Regions from separate parts of the Sporosarcina sp. Y352 genome, predicted to be linked through region 2. Evidence: riboswitches for the same ligand, from Rfam matches in the RefSeq annotation. Region 2 holds a riboswitch; the other holds the start of a gene.
What was found. A riboswitch is a leader RNA that binds a small molecule or an ion and turns the genes downstream of it on or off. The one in region 2 is predicted to bind cyclic di-GMP.

Region 1: it holds a riboswitch for cyclic di-GMP, as region 2 does, so the genes downstream of both, AC1TO6_RS05580 (GGDEF domain-containing protein) here and AC1TO6_RS14835 (LuxR C-terminal-related transcriptional regulator) in region 2, are expected to answer to the same signal.

The regions. Positions count from the first base shown of each region.
Region 1 covers NZ_JBXCJE010000003.1:2,486-18,908, forward strand. The annotation lists gene AC1TO6_RS05545 (LysM peptidoglycan-binding domain-containing protein) at 1-560, shown strand, start outside; gene AC1TO6_RS05550 (YjcZ family sporulation protein) at 593-694, shown strand; gene AC1TO6_RS05555 (hypothetical protein) at 1,321-1,476, opposite strand; gene AC1TO6_RS05560 (sulfite oxidase) at 1,846-2,913, shown strand; gene AC1TO6_RS05565 (extracellular catalytic domain type 1 short-chain-length polyhydroxyalkanoate depolymerase) at 3,409-4,497, shown strand; partial or broken gene AC1TO6_RS05570 (IS5/IS1182 family transposase) at 4,600-4,920, opposite strand; gene AC1TO6_RS05575 (hypothetical protein) at 5,077-5,781, opposite strand; gene AC1TO6_RS05580 (GGDEF domain-containing protein) at 6,555-7,400, opposite strand; cyclic di-GMP riboswitch class I at 7,418-7,501, opposite strand; gene AC1TO6_RS05585 (L,D-transpeptidase) at 7,956-8,291, shown strand; gene AC1TO6_RS05590 (hypothetical protein) at 8,455-8,619, opposite strand; gene AC1TO6_RS05595 (YpjP family protein) at 9,456-10,055, opposite strand; gene AC1TO6_RS05600 (class I SAM-dependent methyltransferase) at 10,324-11,103, opposite strand; gene AC1TO6_RS05605 (BrxA/BrxB family bacilliredoxin) at 11,103-11,537, opposite strand; gene AC1TO6_RS05610 (RNA-guided endonuclease InsQ/TnpB family protein) at 11,723-13,171, opposite strand; gene AC1TO6_RS05615 (YuzF family protein) at 13,535-13,756, shown strand; gene AC1TO6_RS05620 (manganese catalase family protein) at 13,791-14,684, shown strand; gene AC1TO6_RS05625 (Bcr/CflA family multidrug efflux MFS transporter) at 14,886-16,076, opposite strand; gene AC1TO6_RS05630 (hypothetical protein) at 16,233-16,423, opposite strand, start outside.
Region 2 covers NZ_JBXCJE010000009.1:34,320-50,742, reverse strand. The annotation lists gene AC1TO6_RS14895 (ABC transporter ATP-binding protein) at 1-843, opposite strand, end outside; gene AC1TO6_RS14890 (DUF8171 family membrane protein) at 833-1,660, opposite strand; gene AC1TO6_RS14885 (MurR/RpiR family transcriptional regulator) at 1,869-2,702, shown strand; gene AC1TO6_RS14880 (choice-of-anchor I family protein) at 2,944-6,756, opposite strand; gene AC1TO6_RS14875 (universal stress protein) at 7,108-7,545, shown strand; gene AC1TO6_RS14870 (DUF2798 domain-containing protein) at 7,591-8,106, opposite strand; gene AC1TO6_RS14865 (TetR/AcrR family transcriptional regulator) at 8,270-8,833, opposite strand; gene AC1TO6_RS14860 (multidrug effflux MFS transporter) at 9,083-10,279, opposite strand; gene AC1TO6_RS14855 (hypothetical protein) at 10,592-11,242, opposite strand; gene sipW (signal peptidase I SipW) at 11,279-11,872, opposite strand; gene AC1TO6_RS14845 (hypothetical protein) at 11,838-12,623, opposite strand; gene AC1TO6_RS14840 (TasA family protein) at 12,783-13,385, opposite strand; cyclic di-GMP riboswitch class II at 14,022-14,103, shown strand; gene AC1TO6_RS14835 (LuxR C-terminal-related transcriptional regulator) at 14,160-14,813, shown strand; gene AC1TO6_RS14830 (hypothetical protein) at 15,205-15,858, opposite strand; gene sipW (signal peptidase I SipW) at 15,895-16,423, opposite strand, start outside.

The DNA.
Region 1 (16,423 bases), on a different contig from region 2:
CTTCTAGGTTTGATGCATTTAGTGATTTAGTTTCTGGTATTAATGATTTAGTAAACCCCAACATTATTTTCCCTAATCAACCATTGACAGTACCTGTATTTATATACGAAATACAATCAGGTGATACACTTTCATCGATTTCGAATAGATTTGGAATTTCCCTTTCAAGCATAACAATGGCTAACCAAAACCGACCAGGTTACCAAGGTGATCTGATTTGGCCAGAATATGAGCTAATTCTCCCTTTACCAACCTCTCAAAACATTGTCGTATGGACTCCACTTCCGGGAACAATAGTAGTTAATGGACAAAGAATAGAGGGTCAGGCAAGAGCGTTTGAAGCAAATGTTTTATATCAATTAAGAGACGCTAACGGAACTATTGTTTCTAACGAACGTTCTACAATGGCTAATAAAGGAGCTCCTGAGTACGGAAATTTTACAAGCACTTTACCATTCAACAGAACCCCTACATCAAATACTGGTGAACTTTGGGTTTACACAAGAAGCGCTAAAGATGGTAGTATCCAAGACTTAGTAAAGACAAAAGTCTATTTTTAAGAAAGTTTACCTTGTATTTATGCATAATTGTGATGGGCGATAGGTTGACTCATTCTAATGGGCGAAAGGGATTCGCATTGATTGTTGTATTGTTTATCCTTTTGATCATCATTGGTGCTGCATTGTTAAACTAAAATAAAAGGAAAGAAGCTGGATTGTAATTCAGCTTCTCTCCTTTGTATATAAACACTGTGCATTATGTTATTGATAAAGAAAGATTTGTAAATATGTACAATAAAACTATATTGATTGCTTCTTCAACTAACGCATTAGTAATAAATGAACAGTAAAATACATGAGCTTGGGAATACATCTCCCAGCTCATTTTTACTTTCCTATGAAATAACATGAATAACCTTGGCCGCTTAGAATGCGAAATTTCTCCGACTTAACTTATTTAGTATTTCAGTAACTGCTGTTTCCCTTGATTAAACCCAATCAGAAACGAAGCCGCTGTTATAGTTCCTGTGACAAACATAAATGCAATAGCTTCAAATATGGCAATCGTTGTCATATACATCTCTCCTCCTCTATTTACTTGAATATAAAAACACCGACAGCTATTCCCGTCGGTGCATGTTGTTTCTACATTTTAATAGCTACTGAACTTTCGATAACATTCAATAGCAAACGGACAATGCCTACAATGACTAGAAGGCGTTGAAAGGCATAAACTCTCCGCTTCTTCTGGCTCTAAAATCTTTTAGAATTGATTTCATATGCTTTCGCCGCTAAATTATTGGCTTGTTCCAGTTGTAGATTACTGTTGCTGGTTTGCTGTGCCTTGATTGCTCATGTTAGATAACTGAGGAATTATATTTTGTAATTGTCCGCCGCGACCGGTCATCAGGCTATAGGCAGCAGCTCCAATTCCAATGGCCGCTACAATTGGTAATACCTGAATGTTATTCTTCATTTTGACCCCACCTTTCTGTTGACTGTTTTTTGATCATTTATAGCTTGTGTATTACTATTTGAAATAGTCAAGTTATTTTTTCCCATTGATCATTAAATGGTACCTGCAAAGGCAGAAGTCATAAAAAAAGCCGACTGTATCCCAGAGGATTGAATCGACTTTTAATATATCTCACACAATTTAGCGTAAATATCCCATATGATTGTGGGTGATGCAAAAGTAATGTCGTTAAATTGTCGGGTTGTCCACCAATCGCACCCGATTGCTGAAGATCTTTTTAAATATGTAATTAAAATTAATCTTAAAAAATGAATAGCTATTTCTTTTACAACATAACTATAATTATCATTTTTTCAGGAGGAATTTATATTGAATTCTCAATATCCTTTCTTAAAGCCATTTTTAACTACACATAGTTTACAACCTGAAAATCAGGAAACACCTGTTAAGTTTGTTGAGACTGATGTACTAAATAATCATTTATTTTATAGACGAAACCACTTTTCTTATCCAACGCTTTCTTATTCTAGCTATTGGATTCCAATAAACGGTTCTGTTACAACCCAAAAAATACTTTCCATGCAAGATATCCTTCGATTACCATCGAAAACTGTTAAAGCAGTCCTTGAATGTGCAGGTAATAAACGTAGTTTATTTGAACCTAAAGTATTCGGTGAGCAATGGGGAAAAGGGGCAATTAGCCAAGGTTATTGGAAAGGAGTTCCGTTAAGACTCCTCCTTGAACTATCTGGAATTATAGAAGGGGCAAAAGAAGTGATAGTGGAAGGATATGATTATGGAAAAAGAACTGACTTAAATAATGTTTATACATATGTCAGGAGTTTACCAATAGAAATAGCTTTACATCCCGACACTATCATTGCTTACACATATAATAATATGCCTATCTCTTTTAAGCATGGTTTCCCCTTAAGGTTAATTGTTCCTCAGTGGTATGCCATGGCTTCTGTAAAATGGATTAAACAAATTAAGGTAATTGATAATAATTTTGAAGGCCCCTTTCAATCTATTGATTACGTCTATTATCCAAACAAGGACGATAACTATCATTCTTTTCCTGTAACAACAATGAACGTTAATTCCACCATACAGAAGCCGTTAGATATGGATGTTGTTCATACGGGTAAACATTTAATCAAAGGCATTGCGCGGACAGGAAAAGGCTATATAAAAAATGTGGAAGTTAGCACTGATAACGGAAAATCATGGTCAAGTGCACTAATAGAAAACCAAAATAATATTGGGTATGATTGGACTACTTGGTCATATGGGTGGACTGTATTGGAGAAAGGTGAATATAAGATTATGACAAAAGCGACAGATTCTTATGATAGGACTCAACCATCCCTCCCTTTCTGGAACAGAAAAGGTTACGGATATAATGCAATTGATAAAATTATTGTTAAGGTTGAATAGAAAACTGAGTAAAGATTTGAATGTTAATGAACTCTTGCTTACACGTCTGGTTCATTAGTGGGCGATGCTGATAATACACCCATATCTTAAACCTCCATATAATTTTATTGTTGTTCTTTTTTATGCAAAATAGTATTTATTATATATAGTTTTTTCTTCTTCAATAATATGGTCCGATTGTTGAATAGCATAATCGACGTTTAAGTTTTAAATGAAATTATTAGGATTTAAACAACTTTATTATCCCTTATACAGATTTTAAGTTACTTAACACCCCGGACCATGCCATTTCATGCTTGATCCCACTCTTGTCCCTTTTTCCAACCAGTGTGCCTTACCTGTCAGTCGTGTCATCAATTTCCTTGAAACTTTCCCCTCTACCTTTTACTCTCTAAATCACTTATTTTCTGTTAAAGTAGTAAAACAAGTAAAAATATTGCGACAACTATTGGAGTAAGATAAGTAAATAGAGTATAGAAACGGAGGTCAAGAGATTTGGGGGAATTTCTCAATTTTATATATTACGATTTTAAATACAAGCTATATGTTCCCAGTCAATATAATTCAGATAAAGAGTCTCCGTTGTTGGTGATGCTTCATGGATGTGAACAAAATCCGGATGATTTTGCTGCAGGCACAAACATGAACACACTTGCTGAAAAGGAAAAATTCCTTGTCCTCTATCCTGATATGAACCATCTGTTAAATCCTACAGATCTGGCCGGGTATAACCCCTTTGGCTGCTGGAACTGGTTTTTAGATGAAAATCAACACCGCGGTAAGGGACATCCCAAGCTAATTTACGAGATTTTAAATGAGGTCAAAAGTAAATACAAGATTGACTCAAATAAAGTATACGCTGTGGGCTTCTCAGCAGGCGGGGCACTAGCCTGTATTCTTGGTGTTACGTATCCAGATGTCTTTAACGGTATCGGAATTTGTTCGGGACTAGCCTATGATGCTGCCAATGTATATTTTCTAACCGACCCGATGGCTAAGGAAGCTAAGAATAGTATGGAGAAAGGCGTGTTTGACCCATATGCATGCGGAAACAGTGCATTTCAAGAGATGGGAGAGTATAAGAAAAAAATAGGGGTGATTGTTTTCCATGGAATCTGTGATACAACGGTCCACCCCATTAACGGCCAGCAGGTTATCACCCAATGGGCTCAAACCAATTTTCTCGTTGAAGAAGGTATAGGCCTTGCTGATGTTACCCCTGCCCTGGTCAAATCAGATATTATAAATGGATATAGCTATACCAAGCATGTATATATTGATGGGGACGGTGGGCCATTATCGGAACTTTGGATGATTGATAAAATGGGGCATGCCTGGTCTGGTGGAAGCCCGAATGGTTCTTACACCGATCCCTCGGGTCCAAATGCAACAGAAATTATATGGAGTTTTTTCAGTAATCATCAACAACAGCCGGATGAAAAACTGATTGAGACTTCGGCCAAAAATTCAATCTCGGCACCAGTTGTGCTACCATTCAATCCACAGGACGAATCACCAAAGAAGAACTTTTTTAGCATCCTACTTTCAAAACTTATAAAAAGAAAATATAAAACAAAAAATTAAAGAACCGTACCAATCAATCAAGGTTGACGAATTTTTTATTTGAGCCATATGGGAGTTCATTTGGATCAAACTTTTTTATTCAATGTCATATTCTATTCCCCGGCACGAGGCACAAATAGAAGGAGTTGTAGCATACTGGCGGTATCCTTCCTTCGTGATTGTTCGATACATTAGGTCCTGTCCTTCAAGACAGAGATAGCAGTCGAAATGCTCGTCATAAACATACTCATATTTTCTGAAGAATCCCTCCTTTGTCATTGGTCGTTTGTATGGAAGTGCTGGAAGAACTTGATTCTCTAAAAGGTAGTTCGCAATGATTGATGTCTTGTAGGCTGCACATCAGTGGCAACGACTACAGGACGTCCCACCCTAGTCGATGATTTTCTGGACTAGCTGCTCAAACACCTGACTGTCGTGAACATTTCATCTTCATTCGATATCGCAATCCAAAGTAAAGGGTGTTTCCTAAATGACTAATCTTTGGATAGATAAAATAATTCTGTTTTAACTCGGCGTCCTTCTTATCACCGGTATTCAGAGTATCGAATCACAAGCTAATTCTATATTCCTCCTATACTTTTACTTCGCTAACAAACTCAGCAGATTCATCCAATAAATAAAACAGCTTTTACGGTCTTCATTATCATCCCGTAAATCCACATCTACAGCCACCCTAACCTTGAGAGTTTTGGCAGTTACCTTTAGTGGTTGTAAATGTCTAATTGATTCCTTAATAATGATTAGATGCTCATTGAAATGTTTACCGCTCCACTTTAAATATATGAGCAAATCATTTACATCTCCACGCAATACATATACATAGATTGGCCAGCCTTGAAATTGGATCACCCCACTGAATGGTTCTAGTGTTGGCAAAATTTTAGATTCCGGAAAATGTTGAAACAATTGAAAAAACAGAAGTCGTTTTAAAACATCCTCCGCTTTGTATCCAACCCAATAATTACTTTCGTAACAGTCATTCAACCCAGCAACGACTGCCCCGCTTATTCCGAGTGTGTAAATTGGTATGACCTGCTTGTTTCGATGAATTTCATGACGAACGATTTTCTTCTCTGAAACCATACGTTTTAATCGTTTCTTATCCAAAGAAAATAACCGGGAGAGTTGTGTTCCCCCGATTAATCCCACTGCCGCTAGTGCCTCTAATGCTTTTCGTTCTTTCGGTGATTCTCCGTTTACATAGTTTGAGCGCTTTATATTCGATGGGATACGTGTCCAGTGTAGCGACCAATCGTGTGATAAAGAATACGGACTAAGTGTCATTGTTATTTCCTCCTCTGATAAAAATTAAAAAGAACCGCTATGTATGCAAAAAACATACATAGCAGTTCTATCTTCCCTTAACACCTTTACACAATTAATTCTCTATTGAAAAAGACAATAACAATTGTACATAGAGATATGACTGTAAAAAAACCAAGTGCAATAATCTGCCTATTTCTATTTTCATTCAAGTTACTTCTTTCTTTAAAAACAATAATTAGTGCTGCTATTACTGAGATAATGAAGAACAATAAATTACTAAGCAGTCCTGTAAATAACATAGTTAAAATAATGACACTATAGAATATAGCTAGAATCCAATAGATAAAATCAATCCCCCTAGCAGTAACTTAAGAAGCCAGCAACTTATCAAATATAGCTCCTATATTAAGATACGTCCAAGACTAATGAGAAGTTTCATTTATTGGTAATAAACTGCTTTGCATTAGGTCACACGGAGAAATTGAAACTGATTTAATCGATGGTCAAAATATTAAATTCCAATCAAACCATCTAACGATGATATTCTTAATTATAAGTTTCAAGTTACTCTTAATCGAAGAGCTTGCACTGTGGCATCATTGTATGAAGTGATGTTCCCACGTTCTTACCCGATCAGTGCAATGCACAGTTGAAAAATAATTATTACCTATCGCTAGACTTGGGGCTGTTCACCCACCTCCATTACAGAGGTTTCACACTCGTTAGTGAAAAAAAAGAGTATTCATTTAAATTAGTAAGCTCCTATAAAATAACTAGTAGCAAAAGTCCTATCAATTAATAATTGCTATCTGATTTCTACCACCTTCTTTTGCTTTATATAAAGCATTGTCTGCCTTTTCAATAAACTCCTCCGCGGTATCCCCATTGTAAAAAGATACTCCAATGCTGATTGTAAAATGAATACGTTCATTTTTATAAATGAACTCTGATTTCTCAACAGCCTCACGTATACGTTCTGATATTATTAGCCCTTCAGCAACTTCGGTGTTTGGTAGAATAACTGCAAATTCTTCTCCGCCAAAACGAACGAAGACATCAAAGTTTCTTACGTTATTGCTAATAATACTTGAAGTATGCCTAAGAGCTTCATCCCCACATTGATGACCATAATTATCATTAACTTCTTTGAAATGGTCTATGTCTAACATCATAAAAACTAAAGAACTGTTCGTCCTTTTATAAATAGGAATAGATTTTTCCATAAAAAGCTCTAAATATCTTCGATTATAAATACCAGTTAATGAATCTGTAATGGTAAGCTCTTCTACTTTTAGAAATAATTTATAAGACTTGTTTACGAAGTATCCAATAGCTAGAGTAATAGACCAATTAATGAGCGAACCTAAAATAAGTGCATTGATTTCGCTATTATCAGGGTTAATTTTCTGACCAAACTCTGTTATGTACTTCAAAAAGCTATAAAAGACTCCGGACCCTATAATTACTTTCCATTTAGGATACATATTCATAATCATAATAATCGGAATCAGAGAGAGTGACCATATAAATGGATAATGGCTTCTCGCATACTCACTTATAGTCGTATCAATAAGAACTAGGGCAACCGTAAATAAAAAAATAATAATTAATGAGTATTTAAAACGTTTTTCTTTCAATTACCTTCCTTACCCCTTTCGGTAACCCAGCCGTCATAGCTTAATGCTTTAGACCTGTGGTTTTGCGTCATTACCTTTCGATAACTTTGCCTTTTTCAATAGAGTTGCTAAGTATATAAGTATACAACAGTTAGATACTTCCAATGTTAACTAAATTACCTGATTTTCATCTGTGTCCAGTGTCTCTTAATGAACTAAAGCTGCTAGTTAGCTGAAGATGTTGTTATTACTTTATTGTAATTTAAATTCCTATATTTGTAACCCAGCATCTTTATAGTTATTTCATTCTTCACTCAATTATGACATCAGTTATGAAACGTGTTCTGATGGATAACAACAAAGTAACTTTATTTGGTCTCTAAAGCAATAAAGTTGAAGAAGCCTTATACAACTACACTCAATAGGGTAAGAAATTTATCTTTCACGGCGTATAATAGTTAAACTGTTCATTAAGCATTTTGGCTTTCTATCCTCATTAACTGTTCTATTAATTTCTGTTAATTCACAAATTCCTAGGCTAATTCATACATTAGTCAAAGAACGGAGTTGATTTTCATGGTGATATGGATTGACGTGTCTACTTCACAACATCAATTAAAACTTTTTGATAGAAACAGGCTTATAAAAGCTTACCCAATTGGAGTTGGAAAAATATTGTCACCGACACCTTCTGGGACATACACGATCATCAATAAACAACGTAATCCCGGAGGTCCATTTGGAGTGCTTTGGATGGGATTATCAAAGCCTCATTACGGTATACACGGCACAAGTAGCCCAGCTTCAATCGGTAAGAATGTCTCACGTGGATGTATTAGAATGTTTAATAATGATGTTCTAGAATTATCATCTAGAGTTCCAATAGGTACAAGGGTTGTCATTCATAAATGACTCTGTTATCCTCGTATCCTTTACTGCATAGTTTGTGTATACTGCCAAATACCCCCACGTTTATCAATCGCCAGGTTCGACAATACTGCTGCTACACCATTAAGGTGACTGTGTCTAAGGCCGCGGAATTGCAATCAGCGGTCTTATTGCTCACAAAACTTCATTACATACTCAACCTCCCGTTCGACATCCTCAACAATAGAAGAGATGTTTCAAGCACGACAAAACCCAGCTCGATTAATTCCGCTGGGCTTTGTTTTGCTACAAGGGCTTCGACTTCAGGGTAGATATACAGCTTATTTCTACAGATTTTAGCTTTGAAGAACATGATTTGATTTCTCCCTTCCGTAAAAAGACAATAAAAATAACACGTTCCATTCATTGGCAGAATGAATGGAACGTGTTTTGTGTCAAATAGATTATTTAAAATCTTACTTGTTCGAGTAATCGAAAGCCAATTAGTTGAACAAAGAATTCGGTTACTGAACTGGTTTGTATATGTAATACACCTCTGGTTGACATAACGCCACTTTTCATTTCCGAACTTTTATTGCGATAATGACTGAAATCACAAGCATAACTAGATAGAACAAGAAAGGTATGTGACCATAGAAATAAGTAATAGCTGCTCCAGATAGAATTCCTAAAAGTAAAAAAAGATAGAGAATTTTAATAAATATTTCACCTCCAAATTAATTTAGATGAATCATTCACCTCTATTAACAGTTATCACCAACCATAATACGCATTTATTTGTAATCAAAAAGCTTCCTGAAAAAAGATTCATTTTGCTGATACCGTGCATGAACATGTAAAATAAGTAGCCTACTCCTAAGGGACTCGTTAACATCCCCTGTACATTGGCCCCGCGGTTTAATTCATATTCTACTTTTACCTCACGACTGTCTTTCATCACCCATTGATACTTTTCTAAATCAATCATAATATCGTTACTGGATAGTAGGAACGGAAGATGCCGGATATTTACATGTAATTGGTCTACCTCCCCAGTGTAATCAGACACCTGAGAAGATTGTCCATATCAAATTTTACTAATGGTTATTTATGAGTGTTTAGAGTCGCTAATTAATGACTTTTCCGCTCATAAACCCTTTAGGTAAGGCATCCAAAAATTAAATAAAAACACACCCCCAGCATGGTTATTTAAGATAACCACTTTGGAGGTGTGTCTTTTGCCCAATATATGTCGCCAATTGAGTAATGAGCTGTAAATTCATCTTCGGCGATATGATAATGAAAGTTATAGAAGTAGCCGTCTTGAGGCCTTTTCTCAGTTCGTACATGAAAACGAATAAGATCTTTCCTATCATCCAAATCATATACATTAAATATTTTCTCCGAATAATCTCCGGCAGGCTTTTCACTGATAGCTAAACGCCGTTTATGAAGATTATCGGATTTTTCAAGTGTCATCTGAATGGCTTCTTCAATTTTCGGGAAAATGATATTATCAAAATCATCGGCAATTACTGGCCCAACTTTTGTACCGAATTTCATATAGGATAATCTTTTTGCAGAAGTGATAAATAGTTCTTCTAAGGAATCGGAGCTCCCCATCAGATTTTCTTCATCTAAAGAATCGGCTAATCCAATCGAATAATCTGTACTCTGTAAGGGTCTATCCGAAATTTTTGAAAGACCTTTGTCTTGCAAGTTAGTCCAAATTTCATGATTTGGTGGAATTGCACCAAATGTCAAAAGTGCTACGGCAACAATGAGCGTTTTCTGGAACCACTTTTTCATAGTATCTCACCCGCAATTTAGTATATTTTAATATTCTATTTTGACGAAAAGCTATTGAAAAGGTTTCTTCTTTCTCACTTTCATTGTACAATAATAACGTAGATAAATGTTCGTTTTCTTGAAGGAGGTACTCATTAATGGATGTACAATTGTTTATCGGCCTAGGGATGCTCGCATTGATCCTATACCTAAGCTCATTGAATTTCACACATTAATAGCTATAAACGCCGTCGTCCGCTTCTTTTGGATGACGGCGTTTTTAATTTCTTCACTTTTGGAGAAAAGCAAAATGGAATTTCGTATTCGGTCTTACTACTTGTTCCATATGAAATCTTTCGAATACGGGTGAATCAAAACGATCTTTTACAACAACACGCCGTTTACATACACGTTGTGCCTGTTCTATCCATTCATCTGTAAGCGATCTATGTACACCAGCTTGACGCAGTGGTGTGAAATTGGATGATTCTACAATAGGTGTATGAAACATCGGATCTATATAGACAATATCCCAGGAAGAATCGGATAGCTTGCTTAAATAATCAATCGCCTCCGACTGAATAACTTCTATTCTTAGCATGGCCAAAGTAAGTTGTTCAGAATGGGAAGGAAATGAACGAAGTCCCCGGCCGGTTATAAACGCAATAGAAGGATCAGCTTCAATCCCTAACACTTTGCCGTTTTCTCCCGTTATGAAAGATGCGGTAATGCTGTCTGATCCAAGACCAAGCGTACAATCAAGAAATGAATCTCCTTTGCGCAATTGAGCTGTCTCAATTAATGGATCCTTTTCCCCGTTCGCAAGCCGTTTCAATCTGAACGCGGCCGAATTGGGATGAAAGAAAAATGGGTCCTCCATTCCAATCCGATATAACTCATAGCGATTCTTGCCTGCTACAAGCACATCCGCGCCACTAGTTTTCTGCATCCCGTGAATAGACTGTTTATTTCGTTCGACAATCGGATAACCGAGAGCTCTAGAAGCTTCTAATGCAAGTTGTATCGATTTATCATTTGGTCTGCCGGCAGTCGTAATGACTGTACTCATTATTTACAAACTTGGTCGAGTACTTCTGATAGATGGTCTTTAATTTGTTCCATTTCGAAATTTTCGATTTGTTCTCTTGGTATAAAATAAGCTAATGCTCCATCTTTCCAAAGGGCAATCGAAGGTGAACTCGGCGGTACTTCTGGGAAATAATCTCGCATCATTTCAGTCGCCTCTTTATCCTGTCCAGCAAATACAGTCAACAAGTGATCTGGTTTATGTTCGGCTCCTTTTAACGCTTCTCTGACAGCTGGGCGTGCCAAACCCGCGGCACATCCACAGACCGAGTTGATCACTACCAGTGCAGTCCCCTCAAGTGTTTTCATAGTACTTTCGACATCCTCAGACGTCGTTAATTCCGTAAATCCAGTCCCTACAAGCTCTTCACGCATCGGTTTAACGATACCTTTCATGTACTCATCGTAAGCATTCATGTTTTCGCCCCTTTTCATATGTGTTCAAAATCGCTTTGTAAATCAAGTTCCACGAGTTCTATTCTACCTTGTCTTTCATAATTTTTCACGGTTCTTCACTTTATATGTTAGATTCTATGATTTCTTTTAGTTATTACGAACGCATGAACCTCCCACGACTGAAGTCTCGGGTTTCAGGGTTAGTGCTATCGCACATTGACCAATTGAGGCTGGGAACACACAGCCGCTATACCGTTAGCGAATGCTTTCGGCACTACTTTTCTTAGGATGTTTGCTGCACCATTCACATCTGCATTTATTAATGATTTACTTTTTGTACGGTAAATACCGCGTTTTATACGTTTTCCACTGAAAATGTGATTTGTATTATTCCCCGATTTGTAGGTCGGAATAATGTCTTCATCTACAAAACTTGCCTGAGATGTGTAGCTTTCTTCAGTTACAATTACTGATATACCCTCGGCATTCGCTTTGTAAGTGATTAAATCTATTAGCAATGAGTGTGGCACTTGGACAAAGTTTTGATTGTTTCTTTTCCCTAATTCTATTTTTTGTTTCCAACCCGCATTCTTGCCAATAACAATTGCATCAATGTTTCTTTCCACGGCTATTTTCACGATATTGAAACTAACTTTATGGAAAAAGTCTTTGATTTGTCTGTGTCTTACGGAATCTAATTTCACTAATTTTTTAGACTGGAAGTTTCCTTCTTTTGGTTTTTTCCCGTTACGAAGAGCCGCGTAGAAGTAAGCGCGCATTTTGTTGTACCATTGATTGATAGATTTAACTTTACCGCCTTTAAAAAGGACTGGAACGTGCTCTGTATTAAAAACTAGCGCTGCAATGTTATCAAGACCTAAATCGATACTCATGCATCGTTCCATTTTGGCGGATAATTGTTTTTTCGTCTCGATTAAAAAGACTAATTCAACAGTAAAACAATTGTGCCTGGGTATGATTCTCACTTGTTGAAACTTACCATTGAAATTTGCTAACTTACCGATATTTATTTTTCTTTTGGTTTTTGGAAAGCTCAGGAATTTACCGTCTTTAATTTTGCAAATTTGATTAGAAAGAGTTGATTCTTTCCTGCCTCCTTTAGGTAGGTAACCAGGAATAGAAGGTCTTCCTGTATATTTTCCTGGATTCTTTTTGAAGTCTTTCAAACTTGCGAAAAAACTAGTCCAATTTTGCACGACATTTCTAAGAACTTGTTGATTTATCTGACCTGGCAACGAATAATAGTCTTTTTGTTTAATTGTTTTAAAAAGACAATCAAGAAAATTGTAACCTAAGAAGGGCTTTTCTTTTGAAGGTAACTCAAATAGAATTTCCTTTATTTCTTTTTGTTCGTCTCTTGGTTTCATTTGTTCTTTTTCTAATTTTTTGCTATATGCTCTTTGTTGATTGACATTCATTTTATCAATATTGTCACGAAGTGTGTTCATTACTTCTATTTGTAAAGGTTGTAACACACCTTCATTGTTTAAAGAAGTGTATACCTGCCTGATAAAGAAATTTGTCGTGTTATATAGGTTATTACTATTTAGACAAAGTTCATCGAAATAAGAATATATTCTATGTCCTTTTTTAATGTTGATTTGATAAGTTCGGTAATCTTTTTTCAGTTCCATATTTTCTCACCACCCTTCGTAAGAATATTCTACCAAATAGAATGTCAGTTCGTAAAGTGATATCACTTTATAACGAAAAAAAGAAAGCCAATTCATCCCACGACTGAAGTCACGGGTGTTCTCGGCTTAATCATAAAATAGCCACCTTCTCAATCGAGCTTGTGCTGTTACTTCCTTCCTGGCCATCGATACATACTGACATCCATTCGAAAAGAGCAGTCGCCTTTTAACAATTTTGCACCAAGTATTTTTTGCTACTATCTACTTTAAATATACTAATCAGGATCCATGCAGTACCTCATAATCATAAAGTTCCGCCTTCGCCCATATACTAGGTCGAATCTGAAGAGAGGTGGGATAAGTATGAATGGACAACAATCGGAAGTTAAAATGGTAAGTGTATTTGACCCTTACTTTTATCAATCCTTACTAAATTTCAGGTCAAAAAATATCGTTATTCAAACAACGAAAAATCCGATACAAGGTTTATTAATAACAGTCATGCCTGATCATGTTGTAATTAACGTGAGCGACACGCCATTTTACGTTAGACTGCAAGAAATTGTCTGGGTTACACTTACATGAATTTCAAAGATTCATAATGAGGGGAGTGAATCAATTGATCAAACGTGTAAATCAATTACCGATTGATCTACCTATCCCAGAATACGGGGATGCTAACGCAGCTTCTGCGGTTCAGGAACTGTTGGGCGGAAAGTTTGGAGAAATGTCAACGCTTAATAACTATATGTACCAATCATTTAATTTCAGGCAGAAAGGAAAGCTCAGGCCTTTCTATGATTTAGTTGCGAGTATTACAGCAGAGGAATTCGGTCATGTTGAACTCGTTTCTAACACGATAAATATAGTGAACAAAGGTACATCATTTACAGCAGACCCAAACTTAACACCTTTACAAAACGCTAAAGATAAGCGGAATACGTATGCCTTCATAGCAAATGCACAAACTTCAATGCCTGGAGACTCAATGGGCAATCCATGGCGCGGAGATTATGTGTTTTCCAGTGGGAATTTAGTACTTGACCTATTGCATAACTTCTTTCTTGAATGCGGGGCAAGAACGCATAAAATGCGTGTATATGAAATGACAGACCATCCAACAGCAAGAGAAATGATTGGTTATTTGCTCGTTCGAGGAGGTACACATATACTCGCCTATGCAAAAGCGTTAGAAATGGCCACTGGCACTGACTTGACAAAGATGCTACCAATACCTAATTTAGATAATCGCGTCTTTGATACTGCAAGAAAATATGAAAATCTAGGATACGGTAATGTATTATTTACTTGGAATGATACTGGAGAATACAAGGACATACGTCAGATTTGGAAAGGGACCAATCCAAGTAGTGGTGAAAAGCTATTTGTAAAAGAAGGCATGCCAAAAGGCTATGAAATTCCTGATTTTGAGGGTATCCCTGAAGAGTTTGCACCCGGTATCGGCAGAGATGAGTATGAGCAAATTGCTCGGCGGTTGTTGTCGGGTATGTAGTCAAGAATGGGTCATTTCAAAATTGAAACTTGCCCACAAAATAAACGCGAAAATATCGACGTTTAACACTTAGCCCAGATACATCTTAATTCTAACACCACCATTAAATGCTGCTCCCTTTCCATAAAACTGTGTTTACAATCTCTGAAAAACAGCCACCTACTCTCAATTGAGTGGGCGGCTGTTTTTCTGTTAGTTTTGTTAGACTTTGACTCTTGAGAGTCTAAAATACGCGAGGCCTGCAATTAAACTTGATGCGAAGATAATGATTCCCATTGGAATTGCTGTCTCTTCTCCTGCTATTCCAACAAGTGGCGCCGTGATTGCACCTAAAATGAATGGTAGTAATCCAAGTAAAGCAGATGCACTACCTGCAATATGCCCTTGCTTTTCCATCGCGAGTGAGAAGGATGATGTCGAAATGATCCCAATCGAAGCGACGAAAAAAAAGATAGGAATAACGATTGTAATAAGTGGTCCATTTAATAACACGGCAATCAGCAGCAATGTGCCTGAAGTAATAGAAAGGAACAAACCCGATTCTAAAAATCGTTTTTCAGATACAACACCCGTTAAGCGTCCTACTACCTGCGCGCCGATGATAAGTCCAAATCCATTCATACCGAATAATATGCTGAATGTCTGCGGAGAAACTCCGTATATATTTTGATAAACAAACGGTGTCCCAGCGACATAAGCAAAAATGCCAGCCATAATGAAACCTTGTGCAAGTGCATACCCCATAAACTGTCTATCTTTTAACAGTGACAGAAAGTTTTTTATCGTATGAGAGAGATTACTTGGCATGCGCATTTGTTCAGGCAAAGTTTCATCCATTCTCCATAAAACAATGACAAACAACAAAAAGCCGATTGCACTCAAGACTGCAAATATACCAGTCCACTCAGTAAACGCTAGGATGCCTCCCCCAAGAACAGGTGCGAGGATTGGTGCCAAGTTATTAATAAGCATGAGCAAAGCAAAAAACTTTGTCAATTCCCGTCCGCTGTATAAATCTCGGACGACAGCCCTAGAGATAACGATACCCGCAGCGGCAGCAAAACCCTGCAAGAAACGCGCTGCAATGAAAAAGCCGATATTTGGAGAAATTACACATAAAATTGATGCGACAAAATAAGCAATAAGTGCCATCAGCAACGGCTTTTTCCGTCCATGTACATCACTCATTGGGCCGATTATAAGTTGACCTAACCCTATACCTAGGAGGCAAGCAGTTAAACTCACCTGTACATAGGTAGCCGTAGTACCAAAAGCACTTACAATTGTCGGAAATGAAGGTAGATACATATCAATTGTTAACGGTCCCAATGCTGCTAATGTTCCCAGAAGTAATGCAAATCGTATTCGTTTATTTCCTTTAAGTGGTCCCACGTTCAATAACGACCTTTCTCTGATAAAAAATTGCATAGGTATGTGATGATATCCTATGGAAGAATCACAAGTGTTCTACTATATCACCAAAACACCAAACATAAAAGTAGGATGATTTTGTTTCAAATCATCCTACTTTTATGATTGAGATTAGCATTATTCTAAGAATTCTTTATAAGCGATAACTTTTAATGCCAAAATTTCTTCCTCTGTGAGCTTTCCTTCTAAATCCACTAATAGTTCCTGTATTTCCTCGTTCGACATTCCACTTTGAGCTTTAGAGTGAATAGATTGGAGTTCACTGAATCCGACTTTTTTGATTAAAACTCTTGTTGCTTGCTCTTTTG
Region 2 (16,423 bases):
TCTAACTTTTGGAAAGTAATCAAGTGCTTCAGCCATTGTCGTCGGGTAGTTATTCTCCACTTCTGCCGCACTTTTCAAAGAATACGCCGCCTGGGTCACTTGTGGTGGATAGATTTGGCGGCTCATTAGGTCTTCTACTTGTGATAAAGCTTCTTTCACCGCTTTTTTCCAAAGAATCTTTCCTTGATCCATTAGTATTACTTGATCACAGTAATTGGCGATAAACTCTGTGTGGTGCTCAATGACAATGATTGTGATGCCAAAATCGATATTTAATGTTTTTAAAATGTCATATACTTGTTTCGCATGATTTGGATCCAGTTGTGCAATTGGCTCATCAATAATGATCATTTTCGGTTTCATCGCTAGCGCACCTGCTAAAGCAAGGAGATGCATTTGCCCTCCACTCAGCTGCCAAATAAAGTCATTATGGAGCGCGGATAATCCTGTCACTTCAAGCGCCCATTTTCCTCGCTCTTTATAGTCAGCTAATCCATAATTTAAAGGTACAAAGCAAACATCATCTAAGACAGTGGGTCTTAGGAGTTGATTCTCGAAATCTTGATAGACATATCCAACATTTTGGGAGAGTTGTGCTACAGAATGGTCTTTTGCCAATAAACCATTTACAATCACTTCACCTTCAAAATCCCCTACATAAAATTGTGGAATAAGACCATTGAATGTTTTACATAAAGTAGATTTCCCTGAACCGTTTCCACCAACAATCGCGGTAAATTCTCCCGGATTAATTGTTAAATGAACGTTTTGCAACACGGGATTTTCTGCGCCAGGATAGGTAAATGAAACATTGTTTAATTGAACAATTGGTTCAACTGCCATGTTTAAGTCCATCCCTCTCTTTTGATTTTTTCATCATAGTGAGTAGCGTTAGGGCTGCAATAATTGCTGCGACGCCTATAATAATCCAGATAAACCAACTACCAAACATCTCTAAAAAGTCAGGCTCCCATTCGCCGATATTTAAATCTGCTTCAGACGCGAACTCTGACACAACCGCGACAGCCGTCAAGATAACGCCAATGACGATTAACTTGGGTGTAATGATTTCGTTTAACGAATAACTAACCTTATTGTCCCTAGGCTTCATGCCAAGCAACGGTTCAATTTTCCCGTAAAGTCTTGGAACCAGATAAAGTGTGGGCAAAAGTGCAAATAAGATTCCCGAAAACAGCAAGTCATTAAAGAATGCGACACCTTCTATAATCAGGATACTCTCAGCCAATCCTTGTACGGCCTCAATTTCTTCGATTCCGACCCAAACTTTCCCGATATCCACCATAGTTGCCAATAAATGATGCACAATTAAGCCCGACATGACGCCAATACCTACCTGAAGTCGGTTCAATGGATTTCTTACTAATATCCCCGCAATGTACATTCCAAGAGAAAAGGTAATAAACTTTTCTATTTCTCCAATACCGCCAAATTGTCCGAGCATTAATTCGCCAAAAATCACTTCACCTAAGGCAGCCCCGATAGCCGTATATAATGGATGGAATAAAATACATAGCGTTAGTGGAATAAATGCAAAATATTCTACTGATAATTCAATTGGACCTAGTTGTACGCTTGGTAAAAGTTCTGTAAACATGTTAGAAAGACCATACAAAGACATAGATAAAATAAAGACCATCATTTTTTGTGACTGAGTTAACTGATAGGGCTGTTTTTTTGTCAATTCAATTCCTCCTTTTACTCTTAATTCAAATGATATCAAGCTGTTGTTAAGGAGATGTGAATGTCGTGTAAATAGATTGTAAAATAATTTTCACATTATAATTAATGAAAATTATTTTTCATCACGAATAAAACATGTTAAAATACAATGTAGAGGAGGAGATAGTATGTACGAAGAAAATTGGAATGTAGAAGAGTTAACACCCAATCAAAAAGTGATTGCAGATTATGTACAAAAAAATACAAATTCTATTCTCTATATGACAGAGACCGAAATCGCGGCGCAGCTCGAGTTAAGCAATGCGACCGTCTCTCGATTTTGGAAATCGATTGGCTTTGAAAGCTTCAAGGATTTTAAAAATGACTTAAAAGAACGAGAAGTCATATCTCCAGCGAACAAATTGAAAAACATTATGAATCAAGTTGAATCTAATGAAATGCAGCAACAAATGCTCGCACTAAGCACCCAACACTTACAGGAAACACTTCTACATTTTTCATCTGACACATTCGAACAGGCAGTCGACGCTTTGACCAATTCGAATAAAATATACATATATAGCCCAGGCCCCTCAGAAGGCCTTGCTCAATTAATGGATTTTAGACTATCTCGATTCGGCTTATCTCTCCATTGCCTTCCTAAAAGTGGACACGAACTTTTTGAATCATTAATTCATATGACGAAAGATGACACAGTGTTGGTTTTCGGATTCGTCCAATTACACCCCGAAACAAAAGTTATTTTAGATCATAGTAAGACGATTGGATGTAAAACAATCGTAATTACAGATCGACTTATTTCAGACTTTAATACGACAGCAGACATGATCTTATATGCCAGTAGAGGCGAGTTATGGGAGTTCCATTCAATGGTTGCGCCGACTTTTCTTATCGAGAATCTAATCATCGGCGTAGGCATGCGGAAAAAGGATGAATCCATTTCCAAGTTAGAGGAATTAAATGAGTTGCGGAGTAAGTATAAGAGTATTTTGCCAAGGTGAAGGGGTTTGGTTGGAGGGTTTGACGGGTTCGTTGGAGGCTTTACTGACTTCGTGGGACACTCGGCTAACTTTGTTGGAAACTCCCCTGTTCGTTGGACGCTTTCGTAGCTTCGTTGGAAACCTCCTTGTTGATTGGACACAAAAAAACCAGACAATCCCCAAATTGTCTGGTCTCCATTTAGCGAATTACCCCATTCGTAACACACACGCCTACCTAACACTTAATCATCTACAGCTGGTGTTACTTAAGTTTAGCCACATCAAATTCATAAACCGCAACGGTTCCTGACATTTCGTGTGTTGCTGCTAGTAATGCGTTACCTGTTGGGCTTTTGGAAGCTGGGATGAATCTTAAGCCTTCTGGCGCTACATCTCCTGCAACCTCTTTCGTGAAGTCACGGCTTGTCACGAACGTTACGTACTCAGGGCTTGATGGATTTGTAAGATCATAAACCATAATGCCGCTGATGCGTTCTAGCGCGATGAATGCATACGTTTTTCCATTGATTTCTCCAGTTGTTACTGATTCTGGTTCTGGACCTTTGCTGTTACTGCGATCATCTACATCTACATTGCTGTTGCTTACGTTGAAGTATGGTTTTAATCGCGGATCATTTGCGATGATTGATTCGAAATCACTTCCGCTATCAAATACGAGCTCCATTGTTTTTGCATTGAAGATAGAGAAGCTACGTCCGCCGTATCCATAAAGCGCTTCGTATTCTCCAGCTGCATTTTTTCCATCTTCAGTTGTAATTTTAAAATCATTTAGTGCCTTTAGGTCAAATCCATCTAGCTCTGCTTGTGTATAGCCTGCATAATGCTCTGCTTTTAATCTAACTTTATCAATAATTTTATCTACTTTTTTATCTTCACTGAATCCTTCATAGTCACGTGCGTCCCCTTCGTTCGGTGTGATGATGTACGTATCTGCACCTACAGTGAACGTTTCAATGGCATCTGGCATATAGAATGAAAGGATTGGTTGTTTCTCCAGTTTTACTTTGCCATCTTTGAGCGCGTCTAGTTCATTTCCAGCTGCTGAATAGTCTTTTACGCCTAACCCTTTAACGCTTAGGATTTTGCCTGCTACAAGGTCAACTGTTGCGATTGCATTGTTTTCTTGTAGAGAAACGTAAGCCGTTTTGCTGTCAGCAGAGACGGTTACATATTCAGGCTCTAATTGTGCCAAGTACGATTTGCCTTTGCCTTGATAAGACATCCGAACTTTATCGTCTAACATTGCTTCTGTAAATTTCAGTTCTGTATGCGTATAAGTTGCTACATCAATAATCGAAATAGACCCTGCTGGATCAATTAAATCACTTGTTTTTCTTGCATTATCGGCTGGTTCTCCTTCATTTGCAACGATTGCTTTCGTCCCGTCAGGCGTGAATGTCACCATGTCTGGCAATGCGCCGACTTGAACAGATTTTACAAACTTCCCGTCTTTCGTTGCAAAGATGATGTAGCCTCGTTCTGTTTTCGGATCGCTTACTGCAGAAATCGCGATTAAATCTTTAGTTGGATGTGAAGCAATGCTCGTAATATCAGCTACCCCATCAACGCCAAAGCTTGAGAGTAGTACTCTAGTCGTTTCTGTAATGCCTGTTAATGTACCCGATTTTAAATTTTCAAATGAAACAATGTCAAAACCTTTTACTGCACCATTAGTGACGAATGCTTTTTTCAGGTTTTCATCATAAGCTAAAATCTCTGTCCCACCTTCGCCTTTAAGGCTGTCGTAGCGGGCAACTTGAGAGACTGTTAACTTTTCAGGGTTCGTGTTATAAAAACTTGTGATTGCGTCTACAACTTGTCCCTTAACGTCTACTATTCGACCTTCACGTTCAGTTGGAATTTTGTCGCCTAGTGATACCAAGTGTTCTCTTAAGTTTTCCCAATCCGAAAGTCCAAGATCCGTTACACGACCTGCTTCATAAGCTTTTTTAAGGACGTCATATCCGTCTCCACCTTTTGCTGTGAAGGCGTTTGTTGCTACTGTATATGTCTTAGTGTCTTCAAGTTTTGTGTACGTACCGTCTTCATTTTTATAGGCAATTGAAACGACACGTTCTCCAGCAGGTTTAGAAGAATCGAATTCTACTTTCGCACCTGATACATGAAGGAAACCGCCGTTTTCTTTTGGATACTCTTTAAAACTAATTTCGAATGCCTCTTTTAATTCTGCACCTGTAACGTCCATAGTCGCTAGTGTATTACCAAATGGAAGCACAGTGATTACGTCCCCTACTGTGATTGGACCGGCATCTATCGCAGATCTAATTCCCCCACCATTTTGGAATGCCATAACTACTTTTTTATCTTTTACATAACCTTGCGCTTTTGCAAGCATGCCATCTGTGATTAAGTTCCCTAGAATTGTTTCACTCGCTCGTACACTTGTGCCCGGTACATAACCTTCATCAGATGTTCTTGGACTTATTAGTGCATTTTTAAGTGTTACGCCAATTTCCTCTTCATTTACAGCTGCAATTCGATCTTTATAAGGTTTTAAGAGCTTAACGGCCTCAGCATTCTCTTCTTTGTCTTTAGTCGCAATCAATTTACCTGCATGTCCGACTACGACACCGTTTTTATCAAATTCAATATCTAACGTACCCAGGTAATCTGAATACTGATACGCTTGTACAATAATTGTTTTGTCTTTCGCTGCGCCTTTTTCATCTTTGTCTACAACGACAGGTTTGTCTAGTTGCGTATGGCTATGTCCACCAACAATTACGTCAATCCCGTCGACATTTGCAGCTAGCTCTTGGTCATTGTCCATCGCGGCATTATCATCAAAACCAATATGTGTCAGTGCAACGATTTTATTGACACCCATTTTCTCAAATTCAGCAACCATTTTTTCTGCATCCTCAATATAATTAGAGAATGTAATTTTCCCCGGACTTGCAAGGTTTTTCGTTTCAGCAGTTGTTAGACCAAAGATACCAATTTTTTCTCCGTCTACTTCTTTGACAATGCCTGCGTAGATATTGCTATCTTCAGGCGTTGCTGAAATTTTCGTATTGAACAATCCATCAAACAATGGATCTTTTGAAAAATCTACGTTTGCAGATACAAACGGGAAGTTTGCCGCTTTAATGAAGTCAGCCAATGCTTTATGGCCTTCCGCTGATGAACCAAGGTCAAATTCATGGTTACCGAATGTCATAGCATCGACTTTCATTAAATTCATGAACGCTAAGTCTGCTAATCCTTGGAATTCATTGAAATACAAAGTACCAGAGAATACATCTCCTGCATTTAACAACAATGCATCCGGTTTAGCTGCGCGGACCTCGTTTACTGCTGTAACCATTTTTGGTGCTTTGTCCGTATTCGCATGTATATCATTTACGTGCATCAAAGAAAGGTTAAACGTTTTTCCATTGCCTCTAGTGGAAGCTGATTCACTTCGAACAATAAAGGAAGCCATTTGCCCTCTTGTAACGAAAGCATTTGGTTCAAATCTAGTAGGAGTGGTTCCAACTGTGATTTTATTGTCGATCAATGCTTGGACATAATTTGCGTACCAGTTTTCAGCTCTGACATCTGTAAATGGGCTCTTCGTAAACTTGACGTCTTCTAGATTAAATCCAATACTAATCATCTTGGCGATATGCGCACGTGTCAGTGGCCCGCCAGGCTTAAATGTCTTATCGTTATACCCTTCTACAATGCCAGCTTCAACAAGTGCAGCAATTGCTCCGTAATGCGTGTCAGTCACTTTAACGTCTTTGAATCCCGGGTTTTTTACATTCTTTGTATCCAATTCAAGGGATTTCGCTAAAACGGTAGCAAGTTGCCCCCGCGTTACGGCCTGATTCGGTTTATAAGTGCCATCGCTGTATCCTTTTACGATCCCTCTAGAAGCCAAACTGATAACTGCGTCATAGGATCGATGACTTTTTATATCTTTTACATCAGAAAATATGGGAATTTTCACCTCATCGGCTTGTGTGTATACCGGTGCAGCTACTGCAAGTGTTCCCGTTGCTACCGCTACAGCTAACGTCGCTCCGAATGCTTTTTGATATGAATTCAATTGAATAGCCTCCTAAAGTTCTATGTATTGTAAGGGCTAATTTAGTCCTTTTATTAAGGTTACCATTCTAAAACCTCTGAAATGTTAAGTGATTATTAATGTTTTGGTAGATTGTTAGTTTAGTGTAATGAGTGTTAGTTTTATGTAAATTTTTGCGGGTTTGGGGGGGTTGGGGGGGTTGGGCGGTTCGCGGGTGGATTCGAGCGGGGCGCGAGAGGCTAGATAAAAAGCGTTGGCTTATAGAAATAATTTTTGGTATATTTAAAACAAACCGCTTGGTATGTTGACGGTAATACAACGAATCTACAGGTAAGCACCTTTCAAATAACTTGTTAAAGGGGGATTTGGCAGATGAATCAATACAAAAGTATTTTAGTAGCTATAGACGGTTCAGTTGAGGCCGACTATGCATTTCGTAAATCCATTGATATCGCCTATCGAAACAAAGGTTCACAATTACACATCGTTAACATTATAGATACAAAATATTTCGGAGCGCTCGATAAAGATATTGCTGAGCAGGTCAGAGATAAATCACAGGAAATTTTAGATCGCTACAAAGCACGTGCAGCAGTTGCTGGTGTTAAAAATGCAACGTCCATTATTGAATATGGGTCACCTAAAACGGTAATAACAAAAGAGATTGCTAAAACAGTTGAGGCCGACTTAATTATTTGCGGCGCTACGGGGCATACGCCAATAGAGCGCTACATAATTGGTTCGGTATCTGAAGCAATCGTCCGTTCAGCTAAATGCGATGTTTTAGTCGTACGCACACCCACGAATTGAACAAAAAAATGGCTCAGAACTTTGATAAAAGTCTGAGCCATTTTTTTAAACGTTTTGTGTTTTCGCTTGAACTGCAGCTTTTCTATCTTGCGCTGCGTGCATTTTAACCATTACAAAGCGTGCAATTGGCTGGATAACTAAGCTCTCTAAAAATAGAGCGATTAAGAAGTTACGTGGCCAAGTTTGTAGGAAGTGAGCAACGAAATCCTCTCTAAAACCATTTCCAACGATATCTCCAATAATTGTCATTGTGAATGACATACCCAATACTGTAAAAATCGTACGGAACATGATACGAGCAGCAAAACCATCTGTTGGAGAAATGAATTTTGATGATAAATATTCTGCAAAACGACCGATTGCGACAGGTTCAATAATCATAACGATCACCCAAATAATAGGTAACGTGATTAACATGCTCATTGCAACCTCTTTATTGAATCCTCCAGCTGCAAGGATTATGTTGATTGATCCTATTAATAATACGGATAGTGTTACGATGATAGCGCCGAATAACGCTCCCTCTTTAGCGTTTTTGGGTAGTCTGTTTTCTTGATGCATAGTTTGATTTCTCTTCCTTTCAAAATTCGTATTGGACCTACTCTAAATACAAAAGCAAAAACAGTTATGAACTTAACGCAAATCAATGAAGCTGCCGTAAATGCAATTTACACTAAAAATGCACTCCGTTTAACAACCCAAATAGTAAAGAGCTCTGTCTACTTTATCTGTTTACTTTTAAAATACTCGGCAATAATGTCGCAATTGTTTTCAAAGGTATTGCGGATTTTTGCGTTAAACAAAGCATCATTGCACCCTCAATCGAAACTGTCAGCAACAATGCACAAGCGGAAGCCGATTCATTCGAATAGCCTTCCGTTACAAGTTTCTCATAGTAAAGCTGTTGAATATTTTCATATAGAGCACTACAAGCAGTGCGGACTGGTTCACTCATCGTTGCCATTTCACTGACAATGCTACTAAATGTATAGGCGATAATGGTGCCGTCTCTTTCAAAGTTGTGAACCAACTTATCAATCATTGACAGTATCGCGTCCTCCGTTGCTTCATGCCTACTGAAAATAGCCTCAATATCTGTGGTAATGACTTCGTTTAAACCGTGTAAACAAGTAATCAATAATTCTTCTTTTCCATTTGGGAAATGATGATAGAGCGCTCCTTTTGTAACGTTACAGGCTGTTAAAATCTCATTAAGTCCGACACTTTTATACCCTTTTTGTTGAAAAAGGGTCGTCGCCGTATCAATTAATATCGATTTTGTATCCATAATTGATGTATTCCTCCTGTCATACCGACTGGTCTGTTTTTATTATAACAAGTTTTCAACCTGAATAATAGTTTTCAGTTTTATTACATTTTAGTGCGCCTTATTTAGTGAATGTCACTATATCCCTGAAATTCCATACATCAAAATAACCAGACAAACGCCACTTTGTCTGGTTTCAACTTTTTCATTATTCAATTGCAGGCATAACCTTTTCTCTCCCAAAAATGAATACTACTCCTCGTCGAATACTTACCCCTTTCTCACGAAAAGCAAAAACAGCACAAGCGCACCACTGCTACATGTCATAATTATGATGCCCATTGGCCACGCCGTTTGGTCCCCTGCAATTCCTACGAGTGGCGCAACGATCGCCCCACCGATAAATGGAAGCAGTCCCAGAAAGGCTGAAGCACTTCCTGCCGCTTTTTCTTGGCTTTGCATGCCGAGCGAAAATGCGGACGTTGATACCATTCCGACACTTGAAACGACGAGGAAAAGGGCTATGGTCATTGCGAGTAAAGAAAGGTCATTTGAAACAACGATAAAGAGTAATATACTTCCTGTGAATGACAATAAAACCCCTGTAAACAGCAATTTCACTTCGTCAACTGTGCTTGCTAATCTACCTGTCACTTGTGCGGCGATGATAATGCCTAAACCATTTAGTGCAAACAACATGGAAAACTGTTGAGGTGTTACATTGTAAAGGTTTTGCAGGACAAAAGGAGACCCCGCTATGTATGCAAACATACTCGACATGATCAAGGCTAGTGTGCCCGATATCCCCAGAAACACACGGTCTTTAAACAAATTCCCGAATGTCTTGACGACCGCCAACATACTTCCCTCAGCCCTTTTTTCTTTAGGCAACGTCTCAGGGAGAAAAAGCGTAACTGCCAAAAACATAAGAAGACCAATTACACCTAATATGATAAACACGGCGTTCCATGATGCGAAATTTAAAACGAATCCACCTGAAATGGGCGCAAGAATCGGTGCTGCACCGTTTACAAGTGCCAGTAATGCGATAAACTTCGTCAAGTCTTTACCAGAATACATATCCCGTGCAGAAGCCCGTGCGATAACGATTCCCGCCGCACCTGATACCCCTTGGATAAATCGCGACCCGATAAAAACCCAAATCGTTGTACTGAATGCACATAAAACAGAGGCAGTCGCGTATACGATTAACGTAAAGATGAGCGGTTTGCGTCTCCCCCGAATATCACTCAATGGACCGAAAATCAGCTGTCCGACAGCAAGTCCTATTAAACACGCGGTCAAACTTAATTGTGCAAGCGATGTTGAGGTATGTAAATCAGTTGCAACGATTGGAAGCGCCGGCAAATACATATCCATCGATAGCGGTCCGATGGCAGTAAGTGATCCTAGTAATAGGACAATCCAAAACTTATGTAACTTCACTTCTTTTTTCACTTTAGCCACACTAGATTGACACTTCCTTCTTCATTTAATCTTTGCGGATTACTATTTCTATACCTTCAGTAGACTTTTGATTATCTGGATGATTTTTATGATTATTTGACTAGTAATCTAGCCATTATTCTGATTTTAATTAAGTATAGCATAAGTGGTATGCCATGAGTTGGGCGATTGAACGATGGGTTCGGGCGGTCGAGCGATGGATTCGAGAGGGCTGCAAAAGCTAATAAAGTATATATTTGCAGTCTCCAAGAAAAACAGAAAAGCTGCCTGTGCATGATAAGCCATGCACAGGCAGCTTTTCTGTAATTTCGATTAAGCCATCTTCATCCGTCTGTAATGCCTGATGACCATCAACGCAATTCCTGCCAGAAGTGCGGTACCCAGAAATATAAAGTAAAATAGATTTGTCGATGTGGCAGGCAAGCTGCCCCCGGCTAATGTTGAGCCGCCGCTATCAATTTGCCCTAGTACCATAGCTTGAACTGCCGGGGTATCTTTTCCTTCTGCTGTAAAAGAGAAAGCAAATGCTGACTGAAGTCCTTGAAAATCATTTCCAAGGTGCTCTGGAAAACGAATAGTGATATCCAAATTCTCCTCACTGCCGCTTGTAAGTTTTCTTGCTTTCAGTGACTTAAATTCAGCCAATTTGCCTTTATACAATTCCACGCCATCTGTTTTTATTTCCATCAATAGCTCGTTAAATAGCTTTTCTTCTCCATTGTTTTGTACCTGCATTTGGTAGTCAAAATCTTGGTTGCCGTTTTTGACTGTAAGGGTCCGGGGCGCCCAATCACCGGGCTTCATATTGCTGATATCAAATAAATTTTCTTTGGGTGAAAGGATGATGTCTATCTCATTCTGGTCCGTGTCGTTTTCACCCTCTGCAAAAACGTTTGTTATGGGAAAGATACAAATTCCGCCTATCAATAAAAGACACGGAATCAGTCGAAACAGTTTGCTCATGTTACCAATGCCTCCTTACATATCTTGGCTTTAGATTCACGAAGAACTATCCCCGCCATCTTCTCTCACTACATCTACTTGTTTCTTTTGAGGCAATTCGAGCTGACTTAGTGCTCTCCAAATCGTAAATGCCGAGTAAAGTAGCAGCAAGAAACCAGGGATTAACAGCAAAAACGCACCATTCTTCGACTTGGTAAAGTCAATGAAGTACCCTGCGTAAGGCAATGTAAAACCGGTGTACTCCGCTACCACATTACCAGACTGTACTGGATTCATATCCTCAGCATTATTGTTATCACCTTTTGTCCGGTAAAGTACAGAGTCTCCACTTTTGGACACCTCTGTAATCCGGTGTGTGATCAAAATATCTTCTGTTTCTTGGAATGTGATGACATCGCCTGCTTTAAAATTGGTTTTATCTTCGGGTTTCTTTACAGCGATGATTGAGCCAGTTTGGATTCCCGGCTCCATGGATCCCGACAGAACTGTTTTTAATTGGTAACCGAAAAGTTCCGGCTCGCCACCAGAGATTTTCGTGATGACCACAACGGAAGCTACACTAATCAGCAGAACCATCAATATGCCGGAGATGAGGCTATTTATCGCCTTCATTATTCTCCGTTTTTTCATTTGACTCTCCTTCTGTTTTCTCATTTGTATCACCCTCTGCTTCCTCTATGATTTTTTCTGGTTCTACAACAGCATTTATTTCAGTTACTGTTTCAGCGCTTTCTTCTGGAGCCTTACTTTCCGCAGAATCCTGAATAACCGGTTTCTGTACTTCCTCGCCTTTCTGCTGTTCAACGTTATTTACAGGAGTTTCCTGCTCCACCACTGTGTCAGCATCTGAATCCGCTTTATTTTCGTTTTCTTTCTCCACTTTCATATCTTCATCTTCTGTGATGGTATCCTTTTCAATTTCTTTCTTAGGTTCATCCTCTTTATTCTTGCAGTCGACCTTGGTTATCTCGCTTGATACAGCATCTTGTTCGTTTTCTCCCAAAGAATTATGATCTTCGCCCTTGCAGTTGACATCGCTTGATTCGTCTTCTACCTTAGGCTCCTCATCGTTATTCTCGCAGTCAACCCTGATTTCCTCGATCGATACCGTATCTTTACCATTTTCCTCCTTCGGCTTGTCATCATTTTGCTCGGGGTCAATCATAATTTCCTCGCCGCATTCATTAAGAACTACCGGAACTTCCCATACACCAGCAGTGATTGTCTGGGAGACTTCTGACTGACTACTAAGAAATGCGGACGTGTCAGACGACATATAACTAGTGCCAAAAATGGTTACATAACATATGAGTGCTATTTTTGAGACTAATAAAAGACTTAGATTCTTTTCCTTGAATGTTGACATTCGCTTGATTCCCAAACCTATCCCGCCTTTCATAGTAATATCGCTAGAACTATCTTAAATATATTTCTCAACATATAAAAAAGTTATATATAGAGAAATATATATAAGGAATAGCACCGGCAATCTGATGAAATAAAATGAAGGAGGAGAAGTGCTCTCCTCCCGGGATATATGTTATCTCAATGTTCCAGCTGTCTGCTTTGCGTCAAACGTCCAGTCAAGCTTTAGAGAATCTCCTTGGAAAACATTTTGATCCTGACCATTGTCAATAAATTCGAACATAACTGTAAGCGTATCGGATGAATTCGCCCTTAGTCCATCATTTTCTCCGCCAAGCCTCCATCCCAACAGATTTCTATCAGTAACATCTGTTGAACTTAGGTTCTTTAAAGTAGTTTCATAAAGAACCTCAGACCTTTTGTCATTATTGACAAGGAACTTAACCTGAATATGTTCACCAAAGTCTGCGCCAGCATTATTACCATTCGCATCAGTGACTGCATAAGCGGATGTCAACAATACCTTGGCTACGTCTAGGCTGCCGGTGTTATTAAGTTTAAATGTACGTAGCATATGATCCCCTGGTTTTAGATTGCCCACATCAATAATTGCAAAGTCTTTATCATTACCTGCAACATTAATATCCAATGTACCTGCTGCAAAACTGCTCTTATTTACTTCCACATCATTGAAATAAGCAAATGTTCCTCCACCGATCATACTTACAGCCAATGCTCCAGTTGCGATACCCATTGCTAGCTTCTTTTTAATAGTCATTTTAGTTTCCTCCATTTTTTTGTATTTTTTTACCTATATTGAATGCTTGTACTATGTTCTTTTCTGCGTCTTGGAAGAGTCTACTCTTATCTTCGTTGTTAGGCATGAGTTTTCTTTTACTTTTGATAAAGCAACCTTGATTGCACGCAACATTTTCATAGTTCGACAGCTATTGACAAATTCCATTTACTACATTTCTACATAGACGTTTTTGACTGAATCGCTCTTTACAATCTTCGCCCCTCAACTTGCAAGAAGCGGTTAAAGAAGTACAATGCAATTTTTTCAATAAATCTTCCTTTTCAGATTTACGTGTCTCCTAAGCCGGTCATCTCCTCCTTTAGACTTTAGTGTCTGCGAAAGTGGAACTACGTTCAGTATAAACAGAATATTGTGATTCTTCTCCCCCCAAATGGGTGATTTTTTCTGCATACTAGCATTCTACTTTTTAATAATTTCTATGTCATACTTTTGTACCATTCAATTTAGCGCTCAATTTGATAGAATATTCTTACTAGTTCTCCATAGTACCTATGTGTTATGATTCGACCAAACAACAAGTAAGAAAGTGCTCACCGACCCTGGATAACCGACATAGAATTCAATAAAACGCGTTTACTACTAATGGGAACTGTTCTTAATTGGGAGACTAAGAAGTACATCCTTATCTGGGCACCTTGGATGTATGGAGTCAGTGGTGCAACCGGCCTCATTTCAGTTGAACGTCTTTAATGAAATGTGCTCTTTAATCTATGGGAGGAGGCTATACTTTTGATGAAAATTGTATTGGTGTACGATCAAACAATCATTCGTAAAGGGTTAATCTCGATTCTATCACTGCAGGATACAATGGAGGTAACTGGGGAAGCTAGCAACAAGCAAGAAGCACTTATTCTGATTCAGAGAGAAAAACCAGATTTGACTATTATTGATTTTCAATTAGGAAAAGAGTGTGGATTAGAAGTGATTACCGAAGCAAGACAAGTAGGTTGCACCTGCAAGTTCGCCATCCTTACTTATTCGATAGAATTGTTGTCTTTCGAACGCGCAAAGGAAACGGATGTGGACGCCTATATATCGCTTGAATCACATCCAGATGAGCTCATTTATGCAATTCAAATGGTTCATAGGGGAAGGAAGTATTACGACCCGGATATCATAGATCTGCTGATGCAGTCACAGAAGAAACCACGAATGGATAACAGCCTCGTGAGTCTCCTTACCTCTAAAGAGAGAGAGGTATTGCAAAAAATCGGAATTGGATTTTCGAATAGACAAATAGCCCAGAGTCTATACATCTCGGAAAACACAGTAAAAAAACATGTCAGCCAAGTCTTATCAAAATTGGACCTTTGTGATCGTACACAGGCCGCGCTCTATGCGAACGAAACAGGATTTGTGCAATATAAGCATGAAGTGCCGGTTTAGAATTGGGTGTCTGGTTCCAAAACGATTTAGATTATACCGGAATAGGACAAGTCCCTTTGTGTCATTCGTGGCGTAGGGGGATTTTTTTGTTTTCGTTATTTGTTATCCGTGAAGTTTGATTGTGATATAGTCTTTTAATTCTTGTTATGTGTTTACTACCACGCTTCTTTTTCTTCAAAGTTAGTGAGGTGGATTCGGGTGATGCGCGAGAGAGTTTGAGCGGTCGCATGGAGGATTCGAGCGGTGCTCGCGAGACTTCGGGCGGTTGGTTCGAGCGGGATGTCTAAGTTAATAGAGAATGTCTCCACGAAAAATGAAAAAGCTGCCTAGGCATGAAACATCATGCACGGGAAGCTTTTCGAATGTTTTTCTGTATTCATCTAAGTGTTTATTACGCCATCTTCATCCTTCTATAATGCCTGATGATCATCAACACAGTCCCCCCTGCCACAAGTGCAGTACCAAATAATATCATTTTAAATATATTTGTCGATGTGGCAGGCAAGCTGACCCCGGCTAATGATGAACCGCCGCTATCAATTTGCCCTAGTACCATAGCTTGAACTGCCGGGGTATCTTTTCCTTCTGCCGTAAAAGAGAAAGCAAATGCTGACTGAAGTCCCTGAAAATCATTTCCAAGGTGCTCGGGAAAACGAATAGTAATATCCAGATTCTCCTCGCTGCCACTGGTAAGTTCTCTTGCGGGGAGTGACTTAAATTCAGCCAATTTGCCTTTATACAATTCCTTGTCTTCGGCTTTTATTTCCAGCAGCAGCTCGTTAAATAGCTTTTCTTCTCCGTTGTTTTGTACCTGCATTTGGTAGTCAAAATCTTTGTTGCCGTTTTTGACTGTAAGGGTTCGAGGCGCCCAATCACCAGGTTTCATATTACCGATATCAAATAAATTTTCTTTGGGTGAAAGGATGATGTCTATATCATTCTTGTCCGTGTCGTTTTCACCCTCTGCGGATACGCTCGTTACAGGCAAGAAATATATTCCACCTATCAATAAAAGACACGGAATCAGTCGAAACAGTTTGCTCATGGTAGTAATACCTCCTTACATATCTTGGCGATTGATTTAAGTAGAACTTTCCCCGCCATCTTCCCCCGCTATCTTCACCTTTTTTTTCGGAGTCAATTCAATTTCTCCAAGTGCTCTCCAAATCGTAAATGCCGAGTAGAGTAGCAGCAAGAAGCCAGGTATTAACAGTAAAAGCGCACCATTCTTGGACTTAGAAAAGTCAATGAAGTAACCTGCGTAGGGCAATGTAAAACCGGTATACTCCGCTACCACATTGCCTGACAGTACTGGATTCATGTCCTCAGCATTATTGTTGTCACCTTTTGTCCGGTAAAGTACTGAGTCTCCACTTTTAACCACCTCAGTAATTCGGTGTGTGATCAAGATATTTCCTTCTTCTTGGAATGTGATGACATCGCCCGCTTTAAATTTGGTTTTATCTTCGGGTTTCTGTACAGCGATTAGCGAGCCGGTTTGAATTCCCGGTTCCATGGACCCCGACAGAACTGTTTTTATTTGGTAACCGAAAAGTTCTGGCTCGCCACCAGAGATTTTCGTGATGACTACTATGGAAGCTACACTAATT